DNA from 2 places in the Paenibacillus sp. LS-5 genome. Region 2 is predicted to be linked to the other one. Evidence: predicted binding sites of a transcription regulator. Region 2 holds the regulator's gene; the other holds the start of a gene.

Region 1 (16,767 bases), on a different contig from region 2:
GATGCCATCAGCGCAGTCCTCGGATCAATCGCGCCTGAACAACGTGAGGTCGTCCTACGCGCACTGGACGAATCTGTCGGCGCGGCCCTGGCGCAATTTGACGCAGAAGCGGAGGCGGTCGTATAAATGGACGTACTATGGGCAGAAGTCGCTAAGAACGGAATATTTGCGCTGGCCGCTGCGGTTGTTGCCTACGCGCTATGGAAGCAGATGCAGCGAATATCCGACGAGGCCAAACAGCGCGAGGAACGGATTAGCGCGGAGGCCAAGATCGAACGTGACCGGATGCATAGCGAAGCATTGGCGCGGGAAGACCGCTTGATGAACCTAGCGGAAGGGTTAACGCAGCGTTTCGAATCGCTGGCGGGTCAGTACGAAAGCCTGGCGCTCGACGTTCGCGATATTAAAACGGTAGTACACGGAAGGGAGGCGGCATAATTGACGTTAACAATCGAACAGGTACGCGCGAAGTCCGCTGCTAAACTAATCGGGCTTCTTCCGTGTGTCAAAGCGGCGGCCGAAGCGCTCATCGACCGTTCATACGCGTCCGGTATTCCGATCGTGATTACGCAGGGGTTGCGGACATTCGCGGAGCAAAATGCACTATACGAACAAGGGCGCACGAAGGCTGGCGCTATTGTCACGAACGCACGCGGTGGCCACTCGAATCATAACTTCGGCGTAGCGATAGACTTTGCGTTGCTGACGAATGACGGGCACGGCGTTTCGTGGGATACGAAGCTCGACGGTGAACGCGATGGTATTGCTGATTGGGACGAAGTCGTAGCGATCGCAAAGGCGATCGGCTTTACGTGGGGCGGCGACTTCAAATCGATATACGACGCGCCGCATTTCGAAATGACGTTCGGACTATCGATCGCAGATTATCGCGCGGGGAAATGTCCGACAAGGGCGCAGACAGACGCAGTTATGGCGCTGATTAATCCGAAGAAAGAGGCGGTAGACGTGATCGTAAATAAAGCGAACGTAGTTATTGACGGGTGCAAGGCGAAGGACGGCGTGCTTATCGACGGAGCGGTTTACGTCCCTTTACGCGAGGTATCCGATAAGCTTGGCGCGGACATTACGTGGGATAACGTAAGTAAGACCGCAACTATCACCGTTAAGGAGGCGAAATAATACAATGAAAAAGCGCTTATTGAATCCGGTATTTATCGCAGCGGTTGCGGGCCTCGCGTATCAACTACTCGTTAAGTACGGTGTGGCCCCGGAAGCCGGCGTATACCAGGCGGCCGTCGATATCGTGGTCTATGCGATTATCGGCGTCGGTATTTACAAAACGTTCCCGGCGGATAGTACGAAGAAATAAAAAAGGCGCAGTCTTTGCGGAGTAACATCCGTAGGGGCTGCGCCTTTTTGTGCGTTATACCTCAGCGTTCAAACGTCAATAATCTCCGCATAAAACCCGCCGCCTCTTTCGCAATTTCTGCGTCTTTAAGCGCCATATCTCCGAAGTAGCCTCGGCACTGATAGCGAACTAACAGCGTACCATTTACGCGTTGCTGTTCCGTTATTTTTACGCCGCGACGATGGGCCTGCGCCCTAACCGCCTTCGCTTCGTTCGATAACCGTTCTCGGGCCGCGTTAAGCCAGTCAACGTAGGGGTCCGGTGTCCGTAGCGTGAGGAATACGCGTGAATCCCGTTCAAATGCCGCTTGCACCAGCGGCAGGATTACGTAGGGTTTTATTAGGCTGCGGTCATCTTCTGTGATTTCTGCGGGTACTGCGTTCATTGAGAGGCCTCCGTTCTAATACGAATATATGTTCGTATTATAGCGCAGGAAACACGTTCATACAAGCGTATTTATTTGCGCATTGACATGGCGGCTGGCCGCGTGTTATGATCTAATTCGTTCGGTAAACGAATAAAGCGCGCTTGCTAACGTGTAGCATTCCGTTTGTCGGTTCGTATCCCATGCGTAGGGACGAATAAAACGCGTAGGGAAAACGTAAGAAAACGCGTTAACAACGCTGTTATCATGCCGGGGTGGCGGAACAGGCAGACGCACAGGACTTAAAATCCTGCGGTACGTGAGTACCGTACGGGTTCGACCCCCGTCCTCGGCAGTAGTAGAATAAGGGTTCCAGCTCATACGAGCTGGAACCCTTATTTGTTTTTAATCGGTTTTGCTACTATTTTGCTAGAAGTGTCCCCCCCTTTTATGTAGATTCAGGGTTTCCAGTACGCTCGGAATGATGCTTGTGCAGACTTCGTGATGTACGCTTCTTGTTTAATAACAGTCTAGCGAAGGTCTGAAATCCCGTGTATGAGAGGATTACCGGCATTTCGGACGAGAGCGGGAAGAGCGTTGTCGGCGGATGCGACTGGATCTTTTTTTCGTGAGATTTTATAACAAATCGTGCATCGCTCTCATATGAACTTCTATTTATAATTGTTAGTATAACGGTATAGCAAGATAATACAGATTCAATTGGAGGGTTAAAGATGTTGAAATGGAAGCGTTCTCTTTCAGTATTGGCCATGACAGCCGTGCTTGGGACGATGGCAGCATGCGGTGGTGGCGGGACCAATAATAATGCGGAAAAGACTGCAGAGCCTGCTGGCACTAATTCTGCCGCAACGGCTGCACCAAGCAATGAACCGGTCAAGCTGCGGATTATGTGGTGGGGATCACAGCCGCGTCACGAGGCAACCCTGGCTGCGCTGGATTTGTACACGAAGAATAATCCTAATGTTACCTTTGAGCCGGAGTATTCCGGTATGGATGGCTACTTGGACAAATTATCGACTCAGGCTGCAGCTAACAATGCACCAGATATCATTCAACTGGATCCGGGCTGGATGCCGGACTGGATGTCCCGTAATCAATTAGCTGAGCTGGCACCTGAGGTTGATGTAAGTAAATTCGATGAGAAATTGCTGGCCGGTGGCCAGCTTGACGGCAAGCAATATGCTGTTCCTCTGGGTTCGGTAGCCTTTGGTATGGTGTATGACAAAGCCGCTATGGATAAGCTCGGGATTGCGAATCCTGCCAACGGCTGGACATGGGATGATTTCTTCGCCTTGGCCAAGGAATCCAAATCCAAGCTCCCTGGAGGACAATATTTTACCCTGGACTATGCAGGCAACTATTTTATGTATTCAGCCTACCAATATGCCAGAGGTAAAGGTCAAGTTATCACTGATGATGGCCACTTCAATGTGGATCAGGCTACCTTCTTGGAATGGACCAAGAAATTTGAAGAGCTGCGCAAGGATGGACTGGTTCCTCCAGCAGACGTAAATGCATCCGATAAGGAAAATGATCCGCAAATGGACTTGATGGCAGCGGGCAAAGTGTTATTCCGTTACAGCTTCTCTAATAACCTAGGGACTTGGGACAGTATAAAACCAGGTGCTTATGCCCTTGTCACTATGCCGCGTGCAGAACAAGCGGGCGGATGGCTCAAACCGTCCATGTACCTGTCCGTCTCCAAAACCTCCAAGCATGCAGAAGAGGCTAAAAAATTCATCAATTGGTTTGTGAATGATCAGGAAGCGGGAAATACTCTGAAAACCTTCCGCGGTCTGCCGGCCAATAAGGAAATTTCCGCTGCTCTCGAAGCAAGTATGAGTGATCTGGATAAGGTTGGATTAGGACTCCTCCGCGCTACTGAAAAGGATGGTCAGACCTGGTCGGCCGGAGCAGGGGGCTGGACGAACTTTGTTGACAAAGATTGGGTTCTTGTCCGGGATCAGCTTAGCTTTGGAAAGGTCACACCGGAGAAAGCCTTTGATCAGTTGAAAGAAGCAGCACAATCTTACGAAAAATAAATCAGGAATTAAAGCCCGGAACAACCTTGTTCCGGGTCTTAATTTATATTGGTCATGGAAGGATGATATCAATGAGTAATTCTGTGTGGCATCGCCCGGGGGACGGATATCTGGCCTGGCTGCAGTACCGCCGGGTCACCACGGGAGCAAATGTGGATCAATATGCGGTATATGATCATATTGTGGCTGTGGAGCGGGATGATGTTATTATCCGATCCGCAGTGAACGAGCTAACTCAAGGCTTAGAGGCAATCACAGGGAGGAATGTCTCGATCTCAGGTGAAAAAGGGACAACTCCTTGTGTGATGCTAGGAACCTTCGGGAATGGCCCGGAGATAGATAAAGTATTCAGTGCTGAAGTGAGGGGGACCATCCAAGCGGAGGGCTACGCGATACACACGGATAGCCTTACCGGTAATATTGCTATCGGAGCAGTCACCTCCGCAGGTATATTATATGGTGTATTTCACCTCCTTCGGATCATGGGGATGGGGGGCTCTGTCCAGCATTTAAATATCGTGGAGAACCCTGTCAATCAGCTGCGCATGATCAACCAGTGGGACAATATGGATGGTAGCGTGGAGCGGGGATATGCCGGCAAATCCATATTTTATGAAGATAACCGGGTAACCAGTAATCTTCAGCGTATCCAGGATTATGCCCGCCTGTTGGCCTCCAGCGGAATCAACGCCATCGCGATTAACAATGTAAACGTTCATCAGGTGGAGAGTCGTCTGTTAACGGAATTCCTGCCAGATGTGGCGGAGCTGGCCGCTATCTTCCGCGCATATGCCATCAAGCTGTTCCTGAGTATCAATTATGCCAGCACCCTTGAGATCGGCGGTCTGTCATCGGCAGATCCGCTGGACTCCGGTGTGCGTGAATGGTGGATTGCTACGGCGTCAGAAGTATATGCAGCCATTCCTGACTTCGGAGGTTTTCTGGTTAAAGCCGATTCGGAGAACCGGCCGGGACCGTTCACCTATGGAAGAGATCATGCCGATGGTGCCAATATGCTGGCTGAAGCGTTGAAGCCGCATGGCGGTATCGTCATCTGGCGCTGCTTCGTATATAACTGCAAGCAGGACTGGCGGGACCGTACAACGGACCGGGCAAGGGCAGCCTATGATCATTTTCAGCCGCTGGATGGCCGCTTCATGGACAATGTCATTCTTCAGGTGAAGAATGGGCCGATTGACTTTCAGGTTAGAGAGCCTGTATCTCCTCTGCTGGGAGCCATGCCGCATACGAATCAAGTGATCGAGTTCCAGATCGCTCAGGAATATACCGGACAGCAGCGGCATGTGTGCTATCTGGTGCCCCAGTGGAAAGAGATTTTGAACTTTGATACACATCTTCAAGGGGAAGGGACTACGATCGAACGCATTGTGGGCGGAAAGGTTCACGGCAATGCCTACAGCGGTTTTGCCGCCGTCTCCAATATCGGAAATGACACCAATTGGACGGGCCATTTGCTGGCACAGGCTAATCTGTTCGGTTATGGCCGTCTGGCCTGGAATCCGGAGATGTCTGCCGAAAAAATTGCTATAGAATGGATTACGCTCACCTTCGGCACCAATGAGCTGCTGGTTCAGACCCTACTAGACATCCTTATGAACTCCTGGGAAATCTATGAATCGTATACAGCCCCGCTGGGTGTCGGATTTATGGTCAATCCTGACCATCACTACGGCCCGAATGTGGATGGATATGAATATTCGATGTGGGGCACTTATCACTTCGCAGACTGCTATGGTATTGGGGTTGACCGCACCTCTGCAACCGGAACCGGCTATACCTCTCAATATGCCTCTATCAACATGGAACTGTATGAATCGCTTGAGCGATGTCCTGATGAACTGCTGCTGTTCTTTCACCATGTCCCCTACACTCATGTGCTACATTCCGGCAAAACGGTGATTCAGCATATTTATGATACACATTTTGAAGGTGCGGAACGGGCAGACGGGCTGGCGGCTGCATGGAAACTGATGAAGGAGCATGTGGATGAACAGGCGTATAGGCAGGTAGCAGACCGCCTGGCGGAGCAGGCTGATCATGCCAAAGAGTGGAGGGATAGAATCAATACGTACTTTCTCCGGAAAAGCGGGATTGCTGATCAATGGGGGAGAACCATTTATTAATCAACGGAAGCAGGAAGCGGTGAAGGATGCCGCTTCTTTTTTTATCGTTATATTTTGAAAGAATTCGAGCATTCCCCTCCTTTAGCAGGCAATGAACGGATTATATACTTAAAGTATAAAAATTGACCACAAGAGGTGACCACAGATGAACCGTTCCACAGCCACTGTAGCCCAACCTGCTGTAACGACGAGGAAACATTCCTATTTTCGAAGCAGATGGAACGCTCCGCTTGCAGGCTATATGTTTATTTCGCCCTGGCTGATCGGGTTTCTGGCGCTTACGGCGTATCCGTTATTCTTATCCCTGTACTATTCGTTTACCGACTACACTTTAATGCAGCCGATGAAGTGGATCGGGTCCCGTAATTATGAGCGCATCTTTACAGCGGACCCCAAATTCATTCAATCCGCCAAGGTAACCTTCACTTATGTGCTAGCCTCCGTGCCTCTAAAGCTTATAGCGGCTCTCATGGTCGCTATGATCCTGAGTAAGGCGGTAAAAGGAATAAGCTTCTACCGCACGGCGATTTATTTTCCTTCACTTATCGGAGGGAGTATTGGGGTCTCGCTGCTCTGGCGCAACATTTTTGGTGTTGACGGAGTCTTTAACAAACTGATTGGCGTCTTTGGCTTTGAAGGGAAGGGCTGGATTACAAGCCCCGACACGGCACTTGGTACGCTGATTCTGCTGACGGTCTGGCAATTTGGATCCACTATGGTTATTTTTCTGGCAGGCCTGAAGCAGATTCCAAATGATCTGTACGAGGCGTCTTCTGTAGACGGGGCTAACAAGGTAACCCAGTTCTTCAAAATCACACTGCCGATGCTTTCGCCGATTCTCTATTTCAACCTGATTATGGCAGTCATCGGTGCTTTTCAAATGTTCACATCTGCGTTTGTAATTACGAACGGAGGTCCGATGAACTCCACCTATGTGTATGCGATGTACTTGTACGAACGCGCATTCAGCCGCTATGAGCTGGGGTATGCTTCGGCACTGGCCTGGATTATGCTGGTCGCCATTATTGCAGCAACCGTTCTGATCTCTTACACCTCAAAGTATTGGGTATTCTATGAAACAGACACCGGAGGGAAAAAACGATAATGACAACCCTAAAATGGAAACCGGCGTTCCGTCATCTGTTCATGATTCTCTTCAGCTTCATTATGGTATACCCGGTCATCTGGTGGGTCGGCGCCTCGTTGAAACACAGCACTGAGCTTGGATCACCGTCTATCTTTCCGGCTTCTCCGCAATGGGGCAACTTTACCAAAGGCTGGAATTCGGTTCCCGGCCATACCTTTACGGATTTCTATCTCAATACCTTCGGACTTGAATTCGCTGTAATCATCGCAACGCTGCTGTCCTGCACACTCGTTGCTTTTGGCTTCGCGAGATTGGACTTTCCGCTCAAGAACTTCTGGTTCTCCATCCTGATGCTGACCTTAATGATGCCTGGACAAGTGCTGGTCATTCCCCAATATGCGCTTTTTCATCAACTGGGCTGGGTGAATACGTATCTCCCGTTCATTATCCCCCATCTGCTTGCCGGTGGGGCAGGCGGCAGCTTCTTCGTCTTCCTGCTGATTCAGTTTATCCGCGGAGTTCCAAGAGAACTTGACGAATCGGCCAAAATTGACGGATGCTCCTGGTTTGGTATCTTTTGGAGAGTCGTTATGCCGCTTGCCTTCCCCGCAATCGTTACCGTGACGATATTCTGCTTCCTGTGGAATTGGGATGATTTCCTGGGACATCTCCTGTACATTAACACGGTAGACAAGTATACGGTCGGCTTAGCGCTACGCATGATCAATGATTCTCAGTCCGCTCAGGAGTGGGGACAGCTCCTTGCCATGTCACTGGTGTCTATTCTTCCGGCAACCATCGTCTTCATGTTCCTTCAGAAGTATTTCGTAGAAGGGATTGCGACAACGGGAATAAAAGGATAAGATGTAAAAAAAACATCCGTCCGTCAACGGTAAAGCGCCCGAATGTCCTTCGCAGCTTTACCGTTTGCTGTGTCTGAACGGAAGCCTGAAGGAAGGTAGAGCGTTTGATCAATCCTTTTAAAAAATACCGAATCGACCGTCTGTTTTTTCATAGCTTTGCCATAGTCCTTATTGCCGTTATCGTGATTACCGCATGGACGAGCTACAGCAACTCCTCTAAGGCGCTCGTACAGACCACTTCCCATTACCAGCAGCAGCTATTGGATGAGCTGAATAATGAAATTACGACCCGGCTAGATATGATTGAGCAGATTTCACTGTCGAGCTCCCGCGATAGCGAGCTGATTGATTTTCTCCTGAACAGGCAGGATGAATTTGAGAGATACCGCAGCCGTGCAGGTGTTGAAAGCGCGCTCGCGAATTTGACCTATGCGATTCCGCTGATTCAAGGGATTGACCTTTATATGGACAACCCTATCCAAAGTGAACGGCAAAGCTACATCCAGTTCCGGAGTCTGCCGGATCTTAACAAGCAGGTAGGGGCCGGATGTCTGGCGAAGAGTGATTTTTGCTGGTCCAAAGAGTATGATTTTCCCAGCACACAAGGTAAGGTTCCGGTGCTCAGCTTTTACAGGAAAATAATAACTGAGAATGACTATTTAGGTGTCCTTGTCGTCCACATCAAAGCCAACGAGATCCGAAAACTGCTAACCGGCAATTCTGACCGATCTAACCGGATCATGGCGGACAGCGAAGGACAACAAATTATGAAAATAGGTGATACGCTGGACCAGAATAACTGGTCCCAGTGGATTGATCTAAAGAGCAATAATTCGGGCTATGTTCATATCCCTGCCAAAGGCGGATCCCGCGACACACTGCTAGTCTATTCCAGGATGGATAATTCCATCTGGACCCTAATTGAATTCACCTCCTGGAAACAGATCACGGCAAGTAGTCTGAAGCTGGCGGAGTGGATTGGTCTGATCGGTATTGCTGCGGTGCTGCTGGTATTGCTCCTGACCCATTTTTTAAGCAAGCAGTTTACAAAGCCGATCAAGAATCTGGTAACAGCGATGCGAGTGTATTCCGTTGGAGGTAATAATGTCGAACTTCCAGTGGATTATGAGAATGAATTCGGTTATTTATTCTCCGGCTACCGCAAGCAGAACGAACGGATTGAAGAGCTGTATCTCTCGCTTGAACGCCGCTATGAACAGCAGCGGAAAGCTGAAATTGAGGCGCTTCAGGCTAATATTAATCCACATTTTCTTTATAATATGTTGGATCAACTCAACTGGATGGCCATTGAGGCCGGACAGAACGAGCTTAGCCGCATTCTGGAGCTGATGGGCCGAATGTTCCGGATTGGTTTGTCCAACGGAAACAGCTTCATCAAGATAGCAGACGAACTGCTCCATATCGAGTGTTACCTCGAAATTCAGCAGCTGCGCTGGGGGGATGGACTGGAATACCGGATTAAGGTAGCGTCTGAGCTGCAGGAATTGTACATTCCAAAGCTTACACTGCAGCCGTTCGTGGAGAATTCCATCGTGCATGGATTCAACAAGCAACGCAGCGGATATGTATCGATCGAGATGGGGCGGGTAGGGGATGCTCTGCACATTATTATTGAGGATAACGGAGCTGGCCTGAAACAGCCCGATCACAATCCCCACAAACGGCATACAGGCGGCTACGGTATACGCAATGTGAGAGAGAGAGTCGCCGGGTATTTCGGGGAGAGTTATGGTATAACGCTTAGTGAGCGTGAAGAGGGTGGAACAAAGGTGGAAATGATGCTGCCGCTACTGACAGAACCTCCTAGCAAGAAAGACTGATTCTTAACATTCAGATATAAATCAGTGTGTTTAAGGAGGTAGGGGTAATGTGGAAAATTGCAATCATTGATGATGAACGCCAAGTCCTGAAGGGGATGAAACGGGCGATTCCATGGGATGATCTGGGCGCTGAATGGGTGGGAGAAGCTTTGAACGGGGAGGACGGACTGGATATGATCCGCAATGCCCGTCCGGATATTGTGATCACTGATCTTTATATGCCTGTAATGAGCGGTCTGGATATGATGGAACAGCTGAGGCAGGAAGGCTTTCAAGGGAAAATCATTATCTTAAGCGGTTATTCAGATTTTGAGCATGCAAGACAGGCGCTTCGGTTTCACGTGAGTGACTACGTCTCTAAGCCAATCAGTCTGCCAACGCTAAAGTCGATTTTGACCAAAGTCATTCAGGAGCTTGAAGAAGAGGAGGAAAAGCGGGTCAGGCAGTGGGAGCTTGAGTCAAAGATGACGCTGTATGAGCCTTTTGTTGAAAAGGAATGGGTTCGTTCGGCAGCTGTCGGTACCCTGGACCATGCATACAAAGACAGTACACGTCTTCCGCCGTCATACCTTTACTGGCAGGAACGCAAGCATGTTACGGTTGGTATTGAACTGATCCGTGATGAGCGGGCTAGATGTTTATCCGTCTCGGACTGGAACCTGTTCCGGTTTGCAGTAAGCAATATCGCTTGTGAAGTAGCACGGAAGCTGTTCCCGGAGATGGAATACACAGAACTGCACAGTACCCGTTCTTTATTGATTATTCATCCGTGTCCAGAGCATCTCGAACCGTTAGAGGGCAAACTGGTGGAACTGGGAATCAGACTGAATGACAGTATCGGCGGTTATCTTAAGCTGGTGACACGGATAGGAGTCGGGGGAGTGAAGGATACCTGGACGAAGCTCTCCGACTCGACGGAGGAAGCGTTTCAGGCCATGGACCAAAGGGCATTGCGCGTGGCTTCAGCACATGAAGTATATATGTACCGGGAGAACAGTAGCAGCGAACCGGGAGACGTCGCCCTTTTTCCGGTAAAGTTCTCGTATAAACTGGCGACAGCGATGAAGGCATCGCAGGAAGCCGAAGCCCATCAGCTTGTGCTTGAATATATAACAGATATGAAAAATCAAGAGGGTATGTCACAGGGATACGTACAAATGCTTGGAAGCGAGCTGTGGGGAATTATAACCTATTCGTTATATGAATCCGGATTTGTACTGGATGACCTATTCACCAATGATCAGATTGCCAAGGAAATCAGCAGCCTAATTGTACCGGATCAGCTGGCAAGCTGGCTTATGGACAAAATCAGCAGGATCTGCAGCAGCAGGCAATGGAAAGGAAGCAGCAAGCATAGACAGGTTGTTGACTTTATGACCAGTTACATCCATGAGCACTATGCGGAGGAACTGACACTTGCCGAGCTTTCGGATAAGGTATTCATTTCCCGGAACCATTTGTCTATTATTTTCAAAAATATTACCGGTGAGACCTTCAATAATTACCTGACCCGGGTTCGGATCGAGAAGGCAAGGGAGCTGCTTATGGAGCGGAAAATGCTGGTCTATGAAGTGGCGGAACGGGTTGGATATAAGAATATCCCCTACTTTAGTACCCTGTTCAAGAAGATAACCGGCATGAACCCTACAGAACTTATTAAGAACTAGACACCGCGATTCTACGGGAACGGTTGATAGGGGGGAAACAGGTATGACAGTGAGATTTAGTATTATCGGGGGAGCGGGGTTTCGAGCACAGTATTTTCTCCGGATCGCCCGTGCTCTACCGCACCGTTTTCAGATTAGCGGAGTTGTGGTCAGAGACGAAGCCCAGGGAAGAGCTGTAGAAAGGGAGTGGGGAGTACGTTCTTACCGCTCGCTTGATACGATGCTGAAAGACGAAGCTCCGGATTTTGTAGTCGTCTCGGTCAATGGTGCGGCCGGCCTGGATTATATGTACCGCTTGGCGGAGCGGGGGGTTCCCGTACTGGCTGAGACACCGCCGGCTTCAGATCTGAAGGGGCTTGAGCAGCTTCACCGGGAACTTACCGTACATGGTGCCAGAATTCAAGTCGCTGAGCAGTACCCATACCACCCAGTCCAGGAGGCGCGTCTGTCACTGATCCGCTCGGGCAGACTCGGGAGAATAACCGAAACGACAGTCTCCGTCTCCCATATGTATCATGGGGCAGGATTGATCCGCAAAATGCTGGGAATCCGTTTTGAGGAAGCCAGCATACGGGCGATGCGTTTTGAATCCCATTGGGTTAATGGTCCTACACGCAGTGGTCCGCCGAAGGAAGATAAGCTAATTCCGCTGCAAAGGGACATGGCCTGGCTGGATTTCGGAGACCGGCTCGGGATTTATGATTTCACTAAGGACCAACACCGCTCATGGATTCGTTCGAATCATCTCTCCGTGCGCGGAGAGCGGGGAGAGATATTCGATAACCGTGTCTTGATTCAGCAGGAAAATACCGTACCGCTTCAACTTGAGCTGAAGCGTATCAACAAAGGTGAAGAGGAGAATGCGGAGGGTTATTATCTGCAAGGAATTATATGCGGAGAACATTGGCTGTATGAGAATCCGTTCATTCCGGCCAGGCTATTTGACGATGAGATTGCCATTGCTTCGTGCCTGTGCAAAATGGTTGATTATGCAGCCGGGGGACCCGGTTTTTATAGTCTTGAAGAGGCCTCTCAAGATACCTATCTGGGAATGATGATCGAGCAGGCGATTCAAAGCGGAGTAACTGTAAGAGCAGAGCAACGATGCTGGGCTAATGAATAGGAGATTACCCTCAATCTCAATCTGTAAAAAAACGCAAGCCTTCTACTCTGGAAGGCTTGCGTTTTTTTTGGCGAACCGGCCGGGTGAGATTCCCACGATTTTGGTGAAACTGCGGATAAAGTTCGCATAGTCGCTGAATCCGGATTGATAGCAGGCTTCAGTGATAGTGAGTCCCTCGCAGAGATAGGATTGGGCGAGTGCGATTCGGCGGTCTACGATATACGAGCGGAGCGTTAATCCAGTGTGTTTCTTGAACTGGCGGCTAATATAAGTACTATTCAAATGTAAAATGCCGGCAAGCTGTTCAAGCGTGAACTTCTGCGCAAGATGCGCTTCGATATAGTCCATAGTTTTACGAACCAGTTCCGGCATAATATCGGTAGGAAGAAAGCTTGTATTTTGAAAAATAGCATTGGTTAGGACTAATAATTGAGCGATACAGCAGTTGGCCTTAATATCTGTTCCATACGCCTCAGAAGCAAGCGCCTCCTCCAGCTCACCTGTGAATTGTAGATATTGCTTCAGCTGCGCTTCATCTAAATGCACGATATTGCCTTTCCCCTTCGGGCGGTAGTCAAAGCACCCCGATAAATGGGTTGCCGGAGTAGAGAGCTGATGCAAATAAGACTTCTGGAGGTTAATTGTAATCCGTTCATATTCAGTTTCATCCAGGCTGAAGGAACGGTGCATTTCTTCCGGGTTAATCACAAGCAAATCACCAGGCGCCAGACGGTAACAGCTGTTTTCAATATAAAAATTGACATTCCCGCGAAGAAATAAGTACAGCTCATAAGCTTCGTGCCGGTGATAAAAGGTTCCCATATTATAAGTAGTAGTCCTGTGCAGGTAGAGGAAATCCTTCTGGATGGGATCATAGCGAAGCTCATAAGAGTCGTTCATCTGAGTAACCTCCTGATCTGTTCGCGCAATAAATATAACGGAATTTGCAATGATTATTCTCTGGAACTACTCTAAAATGTCATTATCCTAGCATGCAGGAATGAACATTGCAAGTATTTTGTTATATAGCAGACTGGAGGGTATTATCGTGGAGCTGATTGTAACTGCAAGAAGCAAATATCAAGAAGATATTGAATATACCGGATTAGACAGGCATGGACTAAGTTCTTCTGTAGAGATCACAGGCGGGACCGGCAGCGCGGAGCAGCCATTTCAGGCAGTGGTGCGAATAAGTAATCTAAGCCGCTCAACCTGGTCGGGAGTTATTCATGTGGAGCTGCCGTTTGTCAAAGGTAACCCCCGCTTTTTCCTGCCGGCATTTATGTATGGCCGAAACCGCGGAGAGGCTCCCCAGAATGTTCCGAACGAATTCCCCAGACTGAGAGAAGGCAATCCTTCACGTCCTTCTTCCCCTTGGTGGATGGTACGCAGTGACCGCCTGTCTCATCCTGCAGCTCTGGTATATGACAACGGCACTATTTACGGCCTCTGTGCCAGTCCGTATTTCATAAGCAAGGATGGAGTCAAAATCCAGTGGAGGCCGGATCTGCAGGGTGAGTTCTACCAGTATGGCGGCTATACCTGCTCGCTTGCTAACGGAACGGTCGGGTATACGCTAGGTTACGAGAATGCTCCGCTTCTATTCATCAAATCCCGTCTGGTTAAGACGCGGGCTCCTCTTGACGAGAATTGCTTTGAACTGGCGGCTGCCGAATCGCTGGAGTTCACCTTGGATTTGTATGAGTACGAAGCCGAGTCCGCGCTGGGCATCAATACTGCACTGGAAGACATCTATTACCGTTACCATCAGTATCCAAGACCGGGCAGTGATATCCGTACGGCTGCCGCTGACCTGTCGAAGGCTATCTATCAATATGCGTGGCTGCCCGATGAACGGAGTTATTCCACGTTTGTCTATGAGGACAAGGAGACAGGGGGGTTCCGGTATAATAAAATTCTTTCGATCAGTTGGACAGACGGTTTGTCTGTAGCCACTCCGGTTCTGATGGCCGCACTGCGTCTTGAGGATGAGCCCATGCGCGAGCAGGCACTTTCCTGTATCGAGAACATCATTGTGAATTCTTTGAATCCTGCTTCCGGACTCCCGTATGAGGCATATCAGGACGGTACATGGAGTATAGCGGGCTGGTGGTTCGACGGGATGCGCACTCCGGGACATTCTGCTTATCTATGCGCACAGGCAATGTTCTATATTATGAAGGCTTACGAATTTGAAAAAAGGATCAAGAATTACTGTCATGAGGACTGGATGGTCTTCGTAAAAAAAGTTTTGCTTGTATTGGAGAAAAGCAAAAACTCGGATGGGGAATACCCGGCCATTCTATCTGAGCGAACCGGTGCCGGGCTTGAATATGATTCCTTCAGCGGAACCTGGTGCATGGCCGCAATGGCATACTACAGCTGGCTCTCCGGGGATAGAACGTATCTCGAGAGCCTGAAGCGCAGCGAGAAGCATTACTATGAAACCTATGTGAGACGGATGGAGTGTTACGGTGCTCCGCTAGATGCGGATAAGGCGGTAGACTCCGAAGGGATTCTGGCATACATCAAGGCTGTCAGATATCTGCACACCCTTACTGGCGATGAACGGTATCTGGATCATATGAGGGATGCGATTGACTATGAATTCACGTTTAAATTTGCTTACAATTCGCCGATTAAGGTACCGCCGCTAAGTACCATTGGCTGGTCCAGCTGCGGGGGAAGCGTCACCTCTGTCGCCAATCCGCATATCCATCCGATGTCCAGTAATATTGTGGATGAGCTGTACTACTTCGTACAGCAGCGTGAAGATTCCTACGTCCGGCAGCGGATGCTGGATACCGTCGGCTGGGGGTGTCAGACCTACAACCGCTTTGATAAGGAGTTCGACCATGGCCTAACGGGCTGGATGTCCGAGAGATTTTGTCATTCTGAGGGGCTGGTTACGGAGACCTACAGCGACGGCTCCCCTGCAAGCACATGGTTCTGTCTCATGCCCTGGGCAAGCAGCAGCATTATAGAAGGTCTGGTTGGCGACTACTGGGAAGCGAACATCGGGTAGCCGCCGGGGAATGTGAGCGATACGCACAATGAGGGTGGGACAGAACCGAGCGCCATGCAAAGGTGGCTTGGTTCAGCCCCATCCAGCTTTGATGCGATTCATGTCAAGATGCCTATTGGTTTTATATTTTCCAGGAGATATTCCGGCTACTTTTTTGAAGCTTCGTATAAAATTGGCATAGTCACTGAACCCGGAAAGCTCACAGGCTTCGGCGACAGATTTGCCGGCGGACAGGAGATCCTTAGCCAGGGAAACACGCTGGTCGATAATATAGGAGCGGATCGTAAGTCCGGTATGCTCCCTGAACTGCTGGCTAATATATTTGCCGCTGTAATGAAACTCCCGCTCCAGCTGCTCGGAAGTTATGGCTTGGACCAGATGATTCTTGATATAGGTCATGGTATTGCCGACCAGTTCAGGCATGATATTGTTCGAACTATGCGTGGAAGACTGGTAAAGGGTGTTGATGAACACGAGCAGCTGGGTTACATAGGCTTCCGCCAGAAGATCCTGTCCGTATTCCTCCGAGTCGAGACAGGAGATCAATTGTATCGCGAGCCCGCTGTAATACTTAATCTGCTCCGTCGTAAGACGGATCAGATTGTTCTGTCCAAAAGGATGGGATTCGAAGCAGGAAGAAAGATTAGAGCGGCGACTCGAAAGCTTATCCAGGGCTGCTCTCTTAATATTCAATCCTATCCTTTCATACTTCTGTGTATCAAGACAGACACACCGGTGCATTTCGCCGGGACTGATGATCATCAAATCGCCAGGTACCAGTTTATAACAGGATTGTTCAAGATACATATAAGTATTGCCTCTCAAGAACAAATAAATCTCATAAGCATCGTGGCGGTGATAGGGCAAGGCCGGGTTGATTAGTTCCGTATCGGTTGTTCTATGAAAGCAGATCAGCTCTTCTTTAATAGGTGAAAAAATATAGTTGGTATCCTTGTCCATAGCGTCCAATCCTTTTCTTCGTATCGTTCCGGAATTATAGGTATCCGCGCAATATAGTAGTGTCTATCTGCAAGGATTATTAGACGGATACTTATTATAATACAAGAAAAGGAAGCGCTTGCAAGTACTGCAAAAATAAAGACAAGCTTAGTCGCGTTAGAGCACTCGCTTTCGGTCAGACAGGAGGTGGCTAGACCAGGATTTTAGCGGAAAAATACTCTATGAGGAGATGAAAAAGATGATTTCAGGTGTAAAAAAATC
Region 2 (16,767 bases):
TCCGGCCCCAGCTTGCCCATTGCCGCTTCGCTCTCCTTAACGGACAGAAGGTGCAGATATCCAAGCCGGAGTCCCATGAAATACAGAATGTGTTCTCCAAAAGCAAGCTCCACCTGTGTTGTGCGGTCAGGACGCTCTTCCTCAGTCCCGTAGAACAAAAGCCCTCCAAGCATCAAATGCAGCAGCAGCCTGCGGCCATCATGAAGATGGAACAGGATATGTTTGGCTCGCCGCTCCACAAATACTATGCGGGCTCCAAGCAGCGCCTGGGTGAATGCTTCAGCCTCAATATTAATAGTTTTTTCACGGTTTACGGTTACGCCCGTAATTGGAACATTTATAAGATGCTGGCTAAGCAGCTTTCTGTAATTCTCCATTTCCGGCAGTTCCGGCATAATTACATCTTCCCTTCGTAGGTAGGTAAAAGCATACCTTTGACATTATACACCGAGTGCAAGCATAAGTTCAGCTAAATCAGTATAAATTTCATCCGGTGTCACTCCGGTTAAGCGTTGATAGTCCTCCAGATTGTCCCTTGTTGTAAGCCCCGTCAGCACCAGAATAGTCTTGCACCCTGCACGCACACCTGCGGAAATATCGGTTCGCATGTTGTCCCCAACCACAACAGCCTCACCCGGGTCAATTCCAAGCAGCGATGTAGCATAGGTTATGAGGTGCGCTTCAGGTTTGCCAATGACAACAGGAGAAAATCCGCTTGCCGCTTCAATTGCGGCGCCCAGCGTACCAGCTCCAGGCATAACACCGTCATCCGAAGGAAGCATCAGATCGGGGTTCGTGAGCACGAATTTTGCCCCTTCACGAATCCAGCGGGAAGCCTGCGCAAGGGAATCATATGTAAAAGACCGGTCAATGCCTTGTACAACATAATCCGGCGCTTCGGTCACCAGGACAAGCCCCGCTTCACGGCAGGCTTCGATTAACCCCTCTTCCCCAAGTATCGCCACCGTTGCCCCCGGGGATTCCCCAGCGATATAGCGTGCAGCCGCTAAGGAGGATGTGCAGACTTCATGTGGCTCTGCTTCAATCCCCATTCCACGCAAATGAGACGCTACACCGGCGGGAGTCCGGGAAGAATTGTTCGTTACAAACAAATAGGGGATTCCCGCCTTGCGAAGTCCGGAGATTAGCAGATCTGCACCAGGAATCATCTGTCCTCCGTGGTATAACGTTCCGTCCAAATCGATCAACAATCCTCCAATAGAGTTCATAGATGCCTCCATTTCGCCTTTAGTTCATAGCATAAATATTTAACCACATTATTTTTTTATTCAGCTATTGCATATACAAAATTTCCAGTTGTTCTCCATCGGGAAATAAGCTGATTTCATGGGCATTTCCGGTGTAAAGCTTGCTGTTTTTTCGTCAAATTCTTAGTTTCTTCGTTATCTTTTCAGCCTGTTAATTCTTTTCATTCAACAGACCTCGTCGAACGCTAGCGAACACCCGCCCCGCCGGTCTTTTTTTGGCACAAAACTGTCATTTCCTGCGCTTTCCCGGAAAATAATTCACTTTCCCGGATCATTTCCTCAAGGATTTCCCGGCGATTTGCGATATACAGGAAAGGTACAGAACTCTTCAGCCAGCAGTGTCTGAGGGAATATTGCCTGCGCTTCCATAAGAAGCGGCAGCAACTCCTCTTGTGAAGTGTAGCGGGAACTGAAGTGAGTCAGGAGCAGCTCCCGCGCACCAGCTTCACGGGCCAGCTCAGCAGCCTGGACGGCGGTGCTATGATGGTACTGATGAGCCATATCCTTCAGATCATGACCAAAGGTGGCCTCATGAATAATCAGATCTGCACCCAGGGAAAGAGGCAGTACTCCTTCACAGGGTCTGGTATCTCCCAGCACGGTTATTATACGGCCTCTTTTCGGTGCATTCACTACTTCCGAAGCACGGATCAGAATGCCTTCCTCAGTCGTTACATCCTGCCCCTTTTTCAATATGCCATAGAGCGGACCTGGTTTCAGGCCATAGCTTTGCAATAATTCTGTATTCAGATTGCCCGGACTGTCTTTCTCTGTCACCCGGTATCCATAGCTATCGATCCGGTGCTCCAGCAGGCCAGCTTCAACCTTAAAGCTATCGTCCTCGAAGAGAAGTCCTCCGCTATGTTCAACAATCTCAATGGAATATGGAATCCGGGATTGACTGACTGATAAGGAGACATCCAGATAAGCTTTCAGACCCGGTGGGCCATATACAGTAAGCGGTCCTGTGCCGCCTTGATAACCTCGGCTGGACAGCAGGCCCGGCAAACCAAACAGGTGATCACCATGTAGATGGGTAATAAATAGCTTCTCAAGCTTCCCCAGCCGAAGCGGTGAACGGAGAATCTGGTGCTGAGTACCTTCTCCACAGTCGAACATCCAAAAGCTTCGGCGTTCTTCCATCAGCCGGAGTGCAACCGACGTTACATTCCGCTGCAGAGTAGGCACACCTGCATTCGTACCCAAAAAGTATATTTCCACTCATGCTCCTCCTCTCTATATTCTTTGGAACTCATCAAATTCTACCCTTTTTGGAACAAAAAATCATCTTTCCGATAATCGTACAGCTCCAACAAAAAACCTCCCGGTTACGGGAGGTTCCGCTCTAATAGGGTGCAGTCCCTGTAGATTGAGTATATGGGAAAAGGAGCTTATTGCTTCTCCACATTAAAATACTGAGCTTCAGGGTGTGCGAATACCATTGCTGATACTGAAGCCTCTGGTTCCATCATAAACCCTTCAGTCAGCTCGACGCCAATATCCTCAGGTGACATAAGCTTGAACAAAGGTCCTTGATCCTCAAGATCCGGACAAGCAGGGTAACCAAAAGATACGCGGATTCCCTGGTATCGTGCTCCATGTCTTTGCTTCATGGTCATATCGGCTGGGTCCGGGAATCCCCATGTATCCCGCATCATATGATGCACACGCTCTGCTAATCCCTCGGCAACCTCCAGAGCCACCGCCTGTAGAGCGTGCGAGCGAAGGTAATCGCCTTTATCCCTCAGTTCTGCAGACATTTCACGGACACCATGACCTGCCGTAACCACCAGGAAACCGACATAATCCATAACTCCGCTGTCAACAGATTTGAGGAAGTCTGCCAGACACAGATAAGGCTCCACACTCTGGCGAGGGAAAGTGAAGGTATGAAGAACCCTGGTCGTATCCTGAGGGTCGTAGATCAGTACGTCATTACCTCTTCCTTGAGCAGGGAAAAACTGATACATGGCATGAGGAGTTATGGTACCCTCCAGCATAGCTTTATGGAGAATTTCATCCACTGTTTCTTTGAGTTCGACTGTACGCGGGTCACCAGCAGCAAGCTGAGCTTCCACTGATCCCTTCAGTCCAAGATGATGGCCCAGCAGCATCTGCATATTTACATAGGGGATAATATGTCCCAAAGGATAATTACGCAACACATGCCGCTCCAGATCAGGCGGTGTAAATACTGGCGCGTCAGCCGAAATCTTGGAACGGACTGCCCTTGTCAGCACCGGCATCTCCTGCTGAGGAGCTACAGCTACCGCTGTCTCTGCTTCAAGGCGCACTTCCTCTTCAATTTTCAAACGTTCATCCGGATTCATTAACCGGTTGGCAATATCGAGACCATCCATTGCATCTTTGGCATAGAGCACCAGACCGTCGTATTCCGGGCGGATGCGCGTCTTAGTGAACTTGCGCGTCAATGCAGCTCCGCCAACCATGATCGGCACATCGATACCTGCTGTGCGCAGATCCTGAGCTGTCAGCACCATTTGCTGCGCCGACTTCACGAGCAGGCCGGACAGGCCAATCGCATCTGCCTTTTCCCGTCGGAACGCTTCAATGATATTCTCCGGTGGTACTTTTATACCCAGATTAATAATCTGATAACCATTATTTGAAAGGATGATCTCCACCAGATTTTTTCCGATGTCGTGTACATCACCTTTGACTGTAGCCAGCATGATCTTGCCCTTCACAGAAGTCTCATCCTTCTGCATGAATTGCTCCAAGTGGCTGACAGAGGCCTTCATCACTTCAGCGCTTTGCAGCACTTCTGCGACAATCAATTCATTGTTGTTGAACAGTCTTCCGACTTCTGACATTCCAGCCATGAGCGGTCCGTTAATGATCTCCAGCGGTCCTGACTGGGTCAGCGCTTCGTTCAGATCGGGAATCAGGCCTTCCTTGGTCCCTTCCACTACATAGGAAGCCAAGCGTTCCTCCAACGAGAGGTTGGAGATTTTCTCTTTCTTCTCCACCTTCTTACCGCGAAAAGCAGCAACGAAGGCGGACAGTGTATCATCATTGGTATTATAGATCAACTGCTCGGCCAGATTACGGTCTTCTTCAGAAATGGATGCATAACGCTCTACCTTTTCCGTATTCACAATGGCATAGTCCAGTCCGGCCTTGGTGCATTCATAAAGAAATACAGAGTTAAGCACCTCGCGCCCCGCTTCAGGCAGACCAAACGAAACATTGCTGATGCCTAGAATCGTATGCACTTCAGGAAGGGCTTCTTTAATTAGCCGAATGCCATCAATTGTCTCCTTAGCGGAACCAATATACTGTTCATCTCCTGTTCCTACAGGAAATACCAGTGTATCAAAAATCAGATCTTCCGGCGCCAGACCATACTTATTAACCAGCAAATCGTATGAGCGTTTCGCAACTTCCAGCTTATCTGTAGCTTTAATAGCTTGTCCCGTTTCATCTATTGTACCCACAACAATGGCAGCGCCATATTTATGAATCAACGGAGTAACCAGCTCGAATTTTTCTTCACCATCTTCAAGGTTAATGGAGTTAATGATTGCTTTACCCTGACAATACTGCAATGCCAGATCAATTACCTTGGGATCAGTGGTATCAATCATTAACGGAACCTTTACCTTTTTGACAACCAGCTCCAAAAACTTCTTGATATCCTCACTCTCATCACGGTCGGGGTCCTGGACACAGACATCTATCACCTGTGCACCGCTTTTGACCTGGGCCCGGGCAATCTCGGAAGCCTCTTCATATTTACCTTCCACAATCAACCGTTTGAACTTCCGTGAGCCCAGAACATTCGTGCGTTCACCTACCATATATGGGCGGTTATCGCTCTCAATATATACAGGCTCAATTCCGGAAAGTGCCGGAGGGTGAACTCCATCCAGTCCACGTGGCGGATATTCTGCAAGCGCCTCAGCCATCGCCCGGATATGATCCGGTGTTGTTCCGCAACAGCCTCCGGCAATATTTAGCCAGCCTTTTTCAGCAAAACCAGCAAGCTTGCGGGCAAGCGAATCCGGAGACTCATGATAATTACCATTTTCATCAGGCAGTCCCGCATTCGGATAGCAGCTTACTGCTGCTGAGGAGATTGCCGAGAGTGAACGGATATGATCACGCATAAACTCTGGTCCGGTTGCACAATTGAGCCCAATGGAGATGGGTTTCAAATGCTCCAGCGAAATGTAAAAGGCTTCAATATTCTGTCCGGCAAGTGTAGTCCCCATCGGTTCAATTGTCCCGGAGATCATAACAGGCAGGGTTATACCTGTCTGGTCAAAAGCATTACGGATAGCGATGCTTCCGGCTTTGACATTAAGTGTATCCTGAGAAGTTTCGAGCAGTAGCGCATCCACTTTTCCGTCGATCAATGCAACCGCCTGCTCCTCATAGCTCTTCACAAGATCATGGAATGTAACTCCCCCCGTCACGGAAAGGGTTTTTGTTGTTGGTCCCATAGCCCCAATCACATAGCGCGGATGGTCAGCTGTATCATATTTATTCACGGCATTACGGGCCAGTCTGGCAGCTTCGAGATTGATCTCGCGAGCCTTCTGTGGGATATCATATTCGGCAAGTACGACCGAAGTCGCACCAAAAGTATTTGTCTCAATTAAATCTGCTCCGGCTTCCAGGTATTTCTCATGAATATCCTGTATAACCTCTGGCCGGGTAAGCACCAGCATTTCATTACAGCCATCAAGTTCTTCTCCGCCAAAATCAGCACCGGTAAGCGGCACCTGTTGAATCATCGTACCCATTGCTCCGTCAAGAATCAGTATGCGCTTTTGTAAGCTTTCAGCAAGTGTGAATTTAGCCACTTTCTATCCCCCCAGTAAAACATTAGAGTAAGTTTAGCAGAATATACGGAATTCGAAAAGCCTTCCTTTCCACTCTGCATTATCTGTAATGGTTGCGGCAACTCCCGCTATTAATGATTTTGATCATACTATGGCTGAACAACAAGTTTTTTACTAGGCATGGAATGCTGTGTCCGCGCACTCACATGGGATGTCACTGTATAATCGCCCTCGCTCTTTAATACACCTTCAGCCCTATATGTACCTTCCCCTGCGGATTCACCAGTCAGCTCTAAAGTCTGCTCCTTATTACTGTTATTTACGATTTCAAAAAGCACCTCTTTTGCATCATCCACCGGTTCGCCATCTTGAGTGACCTGTGCTTCAAAAGTTACCTTCTGTCCTGCCGTAACCTGCTGTGGATTCCAATTCAACTCTACTTTTATGGGCTCCATAGACATATTTGCCGCAGAATGCATATTAGACTCCGACTTTGCACCTTCAGAACAGCCCGAAAGAGTTGCTGCAATGATTACCGATAAACACGCTGCCAGCTTCCTTTGATTGATCATTTGGAGTTCCCCCGAATCAAGTTAGGATAATATGATACTGACATACTGTGAAGCATTTCTTTACTATTATACACATAATACTCAGATAATCAGTAATCAAGCTGTTTTTCCTGCCTCATTTTGTGACATTGATCATATCAAATTGCATAATCAAATAAATATTCTTGCATAAAAAAAGCCGCATCCCGACTTAGTCAGGATAACGACTCTTGGAAGAGGCCTATAAAGATTTCACGAGTGGAAGAAGCTCACTGAGATGTTCAATCTGATAATCAGGTGTAATATCAGGATCAGTTTCTTTGCCGGTGCGGTTAATCCATACGGTAGTCAGACCAGCACTGAGCCCGCCAAGAATATCTGTAGTCAGCTTATCACCAACCATAATTCCATCCTCAGGAGAAATATCGAGAAGCTCCATCGCATGGGTGAAGATCTCTTTGTCCGGCTTGCCTTTACCGAAGTTCCCCGAAATAACAATGTGGTCAAAATAAGGAATCAGCTCAGGCACACTATCCAGCTTCTCCTGCTGCAATGCAGGGCACCCATTCGTCAAAAGCAGCAATTTCACCTTACCTTTGAGTTCATCCAGTACATGCAGAGTCTCATCATAGATATAAGGCCGGTTGCGGCGTTCTGTAGCAAATGTAGCTGCCAGCTTTGCCGCAAGTGCCTCATCCTCCACTCCCAGTGCAGCTAGTCCACGGCGCCAGGACTCTTTGCGGTAGACAGGAGCAAGCTGCTCCATCTGGCGGAATTCATGCTGCTTCCCAGCTGTAAAATTCCCCCATAGCGCTTCAAATGGATTAATTCCAATTAGCTTGGTGAACGGAAACGTTTCATATGATTCATACAGATTCCTGGCTTCCCTGCGGACAGCTGCTTCCAGCTCCTTAGGATCGACGGATTCACCTGCTGCTTCACTGGCATATCGAAAGGCTTCTTCAACACTTCGTTCATCCCAGAGCAATGTGTCATCAAGGTCAAAGAGTACGGCGGAAATCGGCATTATAGTTCTCCCTCTCCCTATACTGGATGTATCTTTCTATTCGCTCACGTATTCCACATGATTTTGTTTGGCGAACTGTTCCAAACGTTCGGCCATAGCATTAATGTCATAACGGTTGAACAGCCTGGAGAATACCCACTGTGTGCGTTTGCCTTTGTACTTAATGGAAACTGCGCCACGTGTTACGGTAATCTTCTCAATATCCGCTGCAGGAAGATGACGTTCACGGTTGTATTTAATAGTAGAAAGTCTGGCACGTTCAACTTTCAAATAGGGACGTCGGAAAAACAGCAATGCCGCGAGCAGAAAATAGAGTACAACTCCCAGCCAGTTGGCAAGAATGCCGCTGTTCTTAGCTTCGTCTATTGAGCCAACTACCCAAAACATTAGGCCAAGCATTACCAACACTACAGGAAACACGATATTGCGGCCTCTAAAAATATCACCGCTCTTTGCAGCGGCAGAAGTCGTTGAAGCATAGATAGATTCTTTCCCCTGCTTCTTGCGTTGCTTATTAATTTGCTGTGTGTTACGTTGAACCATTCTTTCCCAAGAACGGGCCATGTTAGTTCCCCCTAGTCATCCAATTATATCTATGAAAAGGAACAAAGCCTCATTTATTCTCGCCCTGTTGCCTTGTTCATGTACTTATTTGTCCACAATTTCAATGTTATTGAGCTGCGCACGGAAGTTACTGCGGATATTGCCCAGGTAGATCTCCCGGAGCTTGGCTCTTTCGGTGAGTTCTTCCTCAGTCAGGCCGTCACTCTTCTGTTTGCGTGCTAATTCATTGATACGGGCGACCAATTCGTCAATGTTCAATATGTTCCCCTCCCTATAAATTCATTCTAACTTTGCCATGAGAAAAAGAGCTTGTCAAGGTCTCCTCCCTGAAAGCTCCTGGTATCTGTCTATAGGTACTTCATTAATATTAATATACAGGTAAGCTCAGCACATCTCCGGCCTTGATATTACTATTCTCTAGACCGCTTGACCGTTTAATTCCTTCTATATATACAGCCGTTTTCATATCAGCCGGTTTATTCTTAAGTGCAATACTCCAAAGTGTGTCCCCGCGTTCAACAACAACTCTCTTCTCCTGCTTGGCCGGCAACACCGATCCTGCAAAAACATTACCTACCACGGTAAATCCCGAAATCACTAACAGAAAAATCAAGGCCACCTTAACCAGAGTGTCCTGATGGAACATTCCTCGGCATGATGTCACTAAGGACAAAAGAATATTATCTAGTCTATCAGAAGAAGCAGAGTGGGTTCTGGCTGTATGGTCCTCATGAACCTCGTCGTAAATACTACGGTAAGTACTGTACTTTAACATATTAACCGACCTCCAAACACTTGTTCTTACTTTCAAAATCAATATAACACGAACATGTGTTTTGATCAACACATTTCTTCGAACAATTGTTCCCTTATATTTCACTACTCATTTTCTGCCCAAAATAACTATTCTCAGCCCCCATCTACTCTTTCTATCATTTTAGAACTTATGTTTGTACGAACGGAAGTTCTATGTTATAATTTTCCCAAACATAGTATATGGGGTTGATTCCGATGTCAAAGATTTCGAGTCGTCAACTGGCGATCCTGGAATTTATTCGTAACGAAGTCCGCAGCAAGGGTTATCCGCCTTCTGTCCGGGAAATCGGCGAAGCTGTAGGACTGGCTTCCAGCTCCACGGTACATGGTCACCTGGACCGGTTGGAGAAGAAAGGTCTTATCCGCCGTGACCCTACGAAGCCACGGGCAATAGAATTGCTAGGACAAGAGGATTCCGAGAATGTTCATCAGTTCGTTCAGACGGTAACACGCATTCCAGTCGTTGGAAAGGTTACCGCCGGGGTACCGATTACAGCAACAGAGAATATTGAGGATTACTTTCCGTTGCCGGCTCATTATGTAGGTGATGATAAAGTGTTCATGCTTTCTGTGCTAGGTGACAGTATGGTTGATGCTGGCATTATGAATGGTGACTATGTAATCGTCCGCCAGCAGCAGACTGCAGATAACGGAGATATCGTTGTAGCCATGACCGAAGAAGATGAGGCAACAGTTAAGACCTTCTACAAGGAACGAGACCATATTCGTCTGCAGCCGGAGAATCCGGCTTATGAGCCCCTTCGTCTGAATCGTGTTACGATCCTGGGCAGAGTTATAGGCCTATTCCGCGATATTCACTAGCCCCCTCTTAATGAAACTGTTCCGCAGTCTAGCGGAGCAGTTTTTTCTTTAGTTATCTATTGTTTCCTTATTTTCTTTATACATTCATCACAATGGATGGCTCTCTCCCGTTCTACATGCCTGTCTATCCTTACAAGAACATTTGTTCGCTCCGGTTGATCAAACAAATATACCAGAACTCTCCCTACACTCCGATCATATCCTGATGATAAAAGGAGTGTTGACCAAGATGCCCAATTATCGGATCATTACCGATCTCTCCCAGCGAATGCTCTATTTACTTGACAATGAGACTGTAATTAGAGGGTTTCCTGTCGGGATCGGGAAGATACTGTCCGTCTCTCCAGTCGGAGAATATACCATTATCAACAAACAGAAAAACCCCGGCGGCCCTTTCGGAGCCTTTTGGATGGGCCTATCCAAGCCTCATTACGGAATACACGGAACCAATGACCCTTCCTCCATCGGTAAGAGGGTATCCCATGGCTGTATCCGTATGTACAATGAAGATGTGTTATTCCTTGCAGCAACAGTGCCTGTTGGAACCCGTGTAACCATTAGGGAATAAATAAAATTTGGAGCCAACAGTGATTGGAACTAAAGTCCGTTCGAAGAGCACCCACACAAGTGTCAACATTACATCTATTTGTAAAACAAAGGGGCGTCCCAAGCAGCCATTTCACGGCTTTTTCGGGACACCCCTGTCATGTTCAAACATTTTTTTCTCACGTTAACAGGAATTCTGAGTTAATATGTCGAAACCTGTATATTGGCAAATTAAATCTTGAAAGGAAGTGTCTGGTTTGAATCAATCCAAAATTAGAACACATGTCGATTTTAAAGTCGATGCATTAGGTAAGCTCTCCAATCTTCTACTCAACAATAATCATGGGGAACGCAAGGTTAATATCCTTACAGCCTTCGGCAGCATCCAAGGTAATGTAGCAACGACTAACAGCAATGAGGATGTATTTAATCTCAAATCATTGATGGATGATGTCATTGTTGATGAATACATCTCCTACTTAGGTGCAGAACATCCTGAAAAGACTTTCAATTACAATTTCGTAGTTTTGGATAATGTCGTTGTACGGCCATTCGCCAACTTCGCTACTGAAATTGAATATAAACAGCTGATTGTCTATGCTGAGCAAATAACGTCCTTCAACTTCATGTAAAACCTGCGTATAACTACATATAGAAGCAGTAATCGGCTAATGTCCTCCCGGCGACCTTTCTTATAACTTTCAAAACCCGGGAGCATTGTGCCTTACCACAGACTTGCTCATATCCGGGTTCATCTCTTAATTAGTCTTCAGCCCCGCAAGAATTGATACCTGCTCCGCCAGTTTCCTGCTGCCTCAGTAATCCTACAGGCTTCCATTATCCTTCATCCATCATTAACCGTCCGTTATAGTAAGATATCTTTCGCGTTCTGTCGACACAATCCACAGCAACAGCAAAAGAGCCGCTATTCAGCAGCTCATACAGTCTGTTTAAACTTCCTTAATCTTAATGGATATAACATTCGCCGGATTAATGTGTTTGCCGCCCGCCAAAATCCATTATGTAAGTCCGCAAACGTCCTAATTCTATTAGACTATTCTTGCTTCTTCGGTACACGGACCCTGAACTCAAATCCTTCCCGGCTGTAACACATCCCTGCTACAAGTACATCTTCAGGCGTCCATCTTTGCACAGGTCCGGCATAATCTGCAATGACATGGGGTTTGCCCTCAATCAATTGGACGACGTATACTTTAACTTGAGCGAGAGCTGCCGCGAACAAATCGGCATCACTCGTCAGAACTTTATATGTTGATTTCAAAACAGCTCCTCCTTGTCTCCTGATTCTTATTCTCATAAATCACATGTTTTCAAACACATTATGTAAAAATCAAAATTCAGCAATACTCCTTGAGGCAAGTAGTTCACTAGAATACTAATAGTAGTTACCTACTTAAATACCACGCTTATGTGTCCATTAATCAGAGCAAGGGTGTAAATTTCATTCTATAGGTAGTATACAGCCACATGGAACAATATGTAAACGTTTTTTAGCGAGCTTAATTTATTAAAATAACAGTATTATTCATTTTTAATAATTTTTAATGGGAAGTTGCTTTTCCTGGATTTGCATGTCAATTTCATGACTTGACTTGCCTTTCTTCCCTAGATTTGATAAGACTAAGTTAGTTTGTTCCCAGACTGGATGATAAGGAGAATGCACTTTGGAAGAAATACGAATTCAAAAAAAGGACCGTGCCGTCAGCTTTAGGGTGATTGAGGAGGAAGGTGAGTATATCGTTTTTGATATGTCACTCTCAAACCCGGGAAGCAGCCGCACCAATTATACTGGTAAGCAGTTCGCTGAAGCTTGGAAGGCAGTCGAATCAATCCTAGGCGAAACAGAGATTCCTGATGAAATCATTAAATATGCTAAATCCTGATTTCAAATGAACGGCCCCGGCAATCGGGGCTTTACTTTTTCCACAGTGACTGACCAAATGCCGCCAATAAGAAAAAGTATTATTCACTCCGCACCTCTATTGTTTAAAGTCTCAAGTAATGAAATTTTGGTAGCCAACCTATCTTCAAGGAGGGACTGTACTTGCTCCAGTTCTCTCCTTTTACGTTCGATTTCTTTCATTTTGTGTCGGAGGAACGCTATTTTACGGTTCACGCGCAAGCTTTCTCCCCCAACAGCCTGGTTCAGCTCCTTAAGCTCCGCTAATGTGAATCCGGCTGCTTGAAGCATTTTGACCATTAGTAATTCCCCTACTATATCTTCTTCATAATCCCGGTAATTGTTAACTCCCCGATGCACATAGCGGCGATCCAGAATTCCCTCCTTCTCATAATAGCGAATGGTTGGAGCAGTAAGTCCTGTCTTTTGAACCAACACATGGATTTTCATGAGTATCTCCTTAAAAAGACTCCACGCAGTGGGGACTTGGCGTGGGGATGTTCAGATCTATACATTACATAACATATTCTGAAGCAGGCTACTATGATAAATCACAATCATTTTCCACAGCAAAAAAGCCCTCAACGCCAAAGGCGTCAAGGGCAACTACATCTTAGTAAAGAGTCATGTACTGATCTCTTTCCCATTCGTGAACCTGTGTCCGGTAAATATCCCATTCGATCTCTTTCAGCTCGTAGAAATGAGCCAGTGCATGCTCACCAAGGGCTTCAGTGATAACGTGACTACGGATCAATTCGCTAAGTGCTTCCTTCAGGTCTGACGGAAGACTAGGAATTCCTTCTTCAATACGCTCTTCCTCAGACATTACATAAATGTTGCGGTCGATAGGAGCAGGTAGCTCCAACTGACGCTTGATACCGTCAAGACCTGCCTTTAACATTACAGCAAGTGCCAGATAAGGGTTAGCTGCAGGGTCCGGGTTACGAACTTCAATACGTGTACTAAGTCCTCTGGAAGCCGGGATACGGATCATTGGACTACGGTTGCTGGCAGACCAAGCTACATAGCAAGGTGCTTCATAACCAGGTACAAGACGTTTGTAAGAATTCACTGTCGGGTTCGTAATGGCTGCAAAAGCACGTGCATGCTTCAAGATACCTGCCATGTAATAACGGGCAGTTTTGCTTAGTCCAAGAGTGTCACTCTCATCGTAGAACATATTTTCACTGCCCTTGAACAGGGACTGGTGAGCATGCATTCCGGATCCATTCATACCAAAAAGAGGTTTAGGCATAAAAGTAGCATGCAGGCCGTGCTGACGTGCAATTGTCTTTACGACGAGCTTAAAGGTTTGAATTTGGTCGGCAGCCTTAATGGCATCCGCATATTTGAAATCAATCTCATGCTGACCGTAAGCTACTTCATGGTGGGAAGCTTCAATTTCAAAACCCATTTCTTCCAGCGTCAATACGATTTCGCGGCGGCAGTTCTCCCCAAGATCCATCGGCGCCAAATCGAAATATCCACCCTGATCGTTTAATTCTGTTGTCGGATTACCCTTCTCGTCGGTTCTGAACAGGAAGAACTCCGGTTCCGGTCCTACATTCATCGCCGTAAAGCCCATCTCTTCGGCTTCCTTAAGGCAGCGTTTGAGAATACCGCGCGGGTCTCCGGCAAAAGGTGTTCCATCAGGCATGTACACATCACAAATCATACGTGCAACCCGGTTTTCAGTAAACCAAGGGAAGATAACCCAGGTGCTGAGGTCTGGGAAGAGGTACATGTCAGATTCCTCGATACGTACATAACCTTCAATGGAAGAACCATCGAACATCATTTTGTTGTCTAGGGCTTTTTCCAACTGGCTAACAGGAATTTCTACATTCTTGATAGTACCGAGCAGGTCGGTAAACTGCAGGCGGATGAAACGGACATTTTGCTCATTTGCGATACGAAGGATATCTTCTTTTGAGAAGCTCACTTTACCCTCTCCCTTTCACGTCTCTTTGTATTATTTATTAAAAAACCGGGATAGCTCGCCTTGAATAAGAGATACTTGTCCCGGTCTTTTACCGGAAACCAGTTCCTGCTTCAATAAACGGTGCAGCTGTGAATCAGATAATTCTCTACGTCTAACCTCAGTGTCAGGGGTAATGACAGTAGCCTCTTCCGATTCCTTCGATACAGGGTTCATCACCTGCTTGATACCGGCAATGTTTACCCCTTTCTCAATCAATGCCTTGATCTCCAACAGGCGTTCTACATCATTGAATGAGAACAACCGCTGATTGCCGGATGTGCGCGCGGGCACGATCAGGCTGTGCTGCTCATAATAACGAATTTGTCTTGCAGATAAATCGGTTAGCTTCATTACGATTCCTATAGGAAATAATGCCATATTTCTGCGGATTTCATCACCCATGACTCATCCAACCTTCCAATGATCTTTTTCTCATCTCATTGTACATTTCCTTATTTGGCGTGTCAATGGTGTGTAAGATATTCTCACAACATTTTATATAACCTGTAGAAATCAAGTGAAGTGAGTGTCAGCTAAAACATAACATGACCTCCGAAGTATATCACAGAGATCAATTGACAAGCAAAAGACTGATTACTGTGCCACACAAAAAAACTCATCAGCATAAGCGGATGAGCTATACTATAGAACTGCGCATGTCACAAACTGAGGAAATATAAATTGATTAGGAAGAACTTATAACTGATCGTCTTTAGGCACCGACTCATAACGTTCCCGGATTTCACGGTTCTTTGCATAGTTGTATAAGTCCAGGGCCGTAATACCTCTACGGGCCAGCTTCACAAACAGAACAAACGCATAAATTCCAAGTCCAACGCAAACCAGCCAAAATAAAAAAAACAGTCCACTCAATCCGCCTGCATAAAAAAAGCCAGGTTGCTGGGTTACCATTCCATACCCCTTCTTCCTTATGTATTCAATGAGAATCCCTGCTTCAATTGAAGCAGGGATTGCGCATTTCTGCCGAACAATGAGTCAAGCATATAATACTTGGAGGAATATGTAAATTAAATTATAGAAAAATTTACAGTAATTTACGATCTCTCATACTCTGCAGCGCCATCATAACTCCATATTTCACATGAGAATACGTTAATCCACCTTGCATGTATCCGATATACGGAGCCCGAATGGGAGCGTCAGCAGATAACTCCAAGCTGCCACCCTGTATGAAGGTACCTGCCGCCATGATGACAGGATGCTCATACCCAGGCATATCCCAAGGCTCTGGAACCACATGGCTGTCCACAGCCGCAGCACGCTGAATGCCCTGGACGAAAGCAATCAAATGTTCAGGGCCATCAAACGCCACCGCCTGGATCAGGTCCGTGCGCGGCTCATTCCAGGCTGGCTTGGTAGTAAAGCCGCAACGTTGAAACACGGCAGCAGCAAAGATACTACCTTTCACAGCCTGACCAACCGTATGAGGCGCCATAAACAGTCCCTGATACAGTCCGCGCGTCGTGCCCAGCATGGCCCCTACTTCTCCGCCTATACCCGGCGCAGTCAAACGGTATGCTGCCAGCTCCACAAGATCTTGACGGCCGCAGATGTAACCGCCGGTCTCGGCAATTCCGCCACCGGGATTCTTAATGAGCGAACCCGCTACAAGATCAGCCCCCACCTGTGGCGGCTCGAGCTTTTCCGTAAATTCGCCGTAGCAGTTATCTACAAATACAATCACATCAGTTTTGAGCGATTTGACCAGTTTCACCATTTCGCCTATTTCAGCCACTGTGAATGAAGAACGCCAGTCATAACCACGCGAACGCTGGATACCAATGACCTTGGTCTTCTCATTGATAGCCATTTTCACTTCTTCCCAATCGATTTCACCTTCAGCTGTTAATGCGGTTTCGCGGTAGCTGATTCCGAAATCCGCCAGTGAACCCGTCCCGTCTCCAGGTTTGCCGACTACCTTGTGCAATGTATCATAGGGGCGTCCTGTAATGTACAGCAGTTCATCTCCGGGTCGCAGCACACCAAAAAGTGCAGTTGAGATGGTATGTGTGCCTGAAGCGAAATGAGGACGCACTAACGCCGCCTCAGCTCCGAACACTTCGGCATAGACCAAATCCAGTACCTCTCTCCCCCGGTCGTTATAGGCATATCCGGTAGAACCCGCAAAATGAAAGTCACTCACCTGCTGGCGCTGAAAAGCTTCAATCACCTTCCACTGATTATGATCCACTATCTGATCTAGTGACCTCACTGCACTTTCAATCTCGTGCTCAGCGGCTTCTGCCGCCTGAATTATATCCTCTGCAAATACTGCCATTTCACTATTTCTCTCCTTATATTACATCTACTTGCCATGAGGAGACAGGAATATGTCGTTCATCCTTGTTTTCATGACATAAGGTTCACAGTCTATTTCTACCAATGGTTCATCCTTCAAACATAAAATCAGATCAGCAAGAAGAAACGGTGAAGAACCACCGC

Evidence for each region. The regulator LexA, encoded in region 2, represses DNA repair genes until DNA is damaged. The targets are predictions, from matches to a motif close to CGAACATATGTTCG.
Region 1: the regulator LexA is predicted to act here: its motif matches at 1,776-1,789, upstream of AC0MA3_RS04630 (YhjD family protein).

The regions. Positions count from the first base shown of each region.
Region 1 covers NZ_JBWAVA010000002.1:278,724-295,490, forward strand. The annotation lists gene AC0MA3_RS04610 (hypothetical protein) at 1-126, shown strand, start outside; gene AC0MA3_RS04615 (hypothetical protein) at 127-438, shown strand; gene AC0MA3_RS04620 (M15 family metallopeptidase) at 439-1,140, shown strand; gene AC0MA3_RS04625 (hypothetical protein) at 1,145-1,330, shown strand; gene AC0MA3_RS04630 (YhjD family protein) at 1,392-1,754, opposite strand; tRNA gene AC0MA3_RS04635 (tRNA-Leu) at 2,003-2,088, shown strand; gene AC0MA3_RS04640 (ABC transporter substrate-binding protein) at 2,468-3,796, shown strand; gene AC0MA3_RS04645 (alpha-glucuronidase family glycosyl hydrolase) at 3,868-5,940, shown strand; gene AC0MA3_RS04650 (carbohydrate ABC transporter permease) at 6,086-7,045, shown strand; gene AC0MA3_RS04655 (carbohydrate ABC transporter permease) at 7,045-7,890, shown strand; gene AC0MA3_RS04660 (sensor histidine kinase) at 7,995-9,731, shown strand; gene AC0MA3_RS04665 (response regulator transcription factor) at 9,779-11,398, shown strand; gene AC0MA3_RS04670 (Gfo/Idh/MocA family protein) at 11,442-12,521, shown strand; gene AC0MA3_RS04675 (helix-turn-helix domain-containing protein) at 12,564-13,421, opposite strand; gene AC0MA3_RS04680 (hypothetical protein) at 13,570-15,546, shown strand; gene AC0MA3_RS04685 (AraC family transcriptional regulator) at 15,619-16,506, opposite strand; gene xynC (glucuronoarabinoxylan endo-1,4-beta-xylanase XynC) at 16,745-16,767, shown strand, end outside.
Region 2 covers NZ_JBWAVA010000001.1:693,166-709,932, forward strand. The annotation lists gene AC0MA3_RS03165 (Fpg/Nei family DNA glycosylase) at 1-395, opposite strand, end outside; gene AC0MA3_RS03170 (TIGR01457 family HAD-type hydrolase) at 441-1,229, opposite strand; gene rnz (ribonuclease Z) at 1,548-2,489, opposite strand; gene metH (methionine synthase) at 2,660-6,037, opposite strand; gene AC0MA3_RS03185 (FixH family protein) at 6,226-6,648, opposite strand; gene AC0MA3_RS03190 (HAD family hydrolase) at 6,869-7,654, opposite strand; gene AC0MA3_RS03195 (hypothetical protein) at 7,691-8,218, opposite strand; gene AC0MA3_RS03200 (DUF896 domain-containing protein) at 8,303-8,476, opposite strand; gene AC0MA3_RS03205 (LysM peptidoglycan-binding domain-containing protein) at 8,586-8,993, opposite strand; gene lexA (transcriptional repressor LexA) at 9,230-9,856, shown strand; gene AC0MA3_RS03215 (L,D-transpeptidase) at 10,086-10,424, shown strand; gene AC0MA3_RS03220 (hypothetical protein) at 10,660-11,034, shown strand; gene AC0MA3_RS03225 (hypothetical protein) at 11,457-11,684, opposite strand; gene AC0MA3_RS03230 (hypothetical protein) at 12,088-12,306, shown strand; gene AC0MA3_RS03235 (MerR family transcriptional regulator) at 12,390-12,773, opposite strand; gene glnA (type I glutamate--ammonia ligase) at 12,937-14,265, opposite strand; gene AC0MA3_RS03245 (MerR family transcriptional regulator) at 14,296-14,706, opposite strand; gene AC0MA3_RS03250 (hypothetical protein) at 15,001-15,216, opposite strand; gene AC0MA3_RS03255 (methionine gamma-lyase family protein) at 15,350-16,603, opposite strand.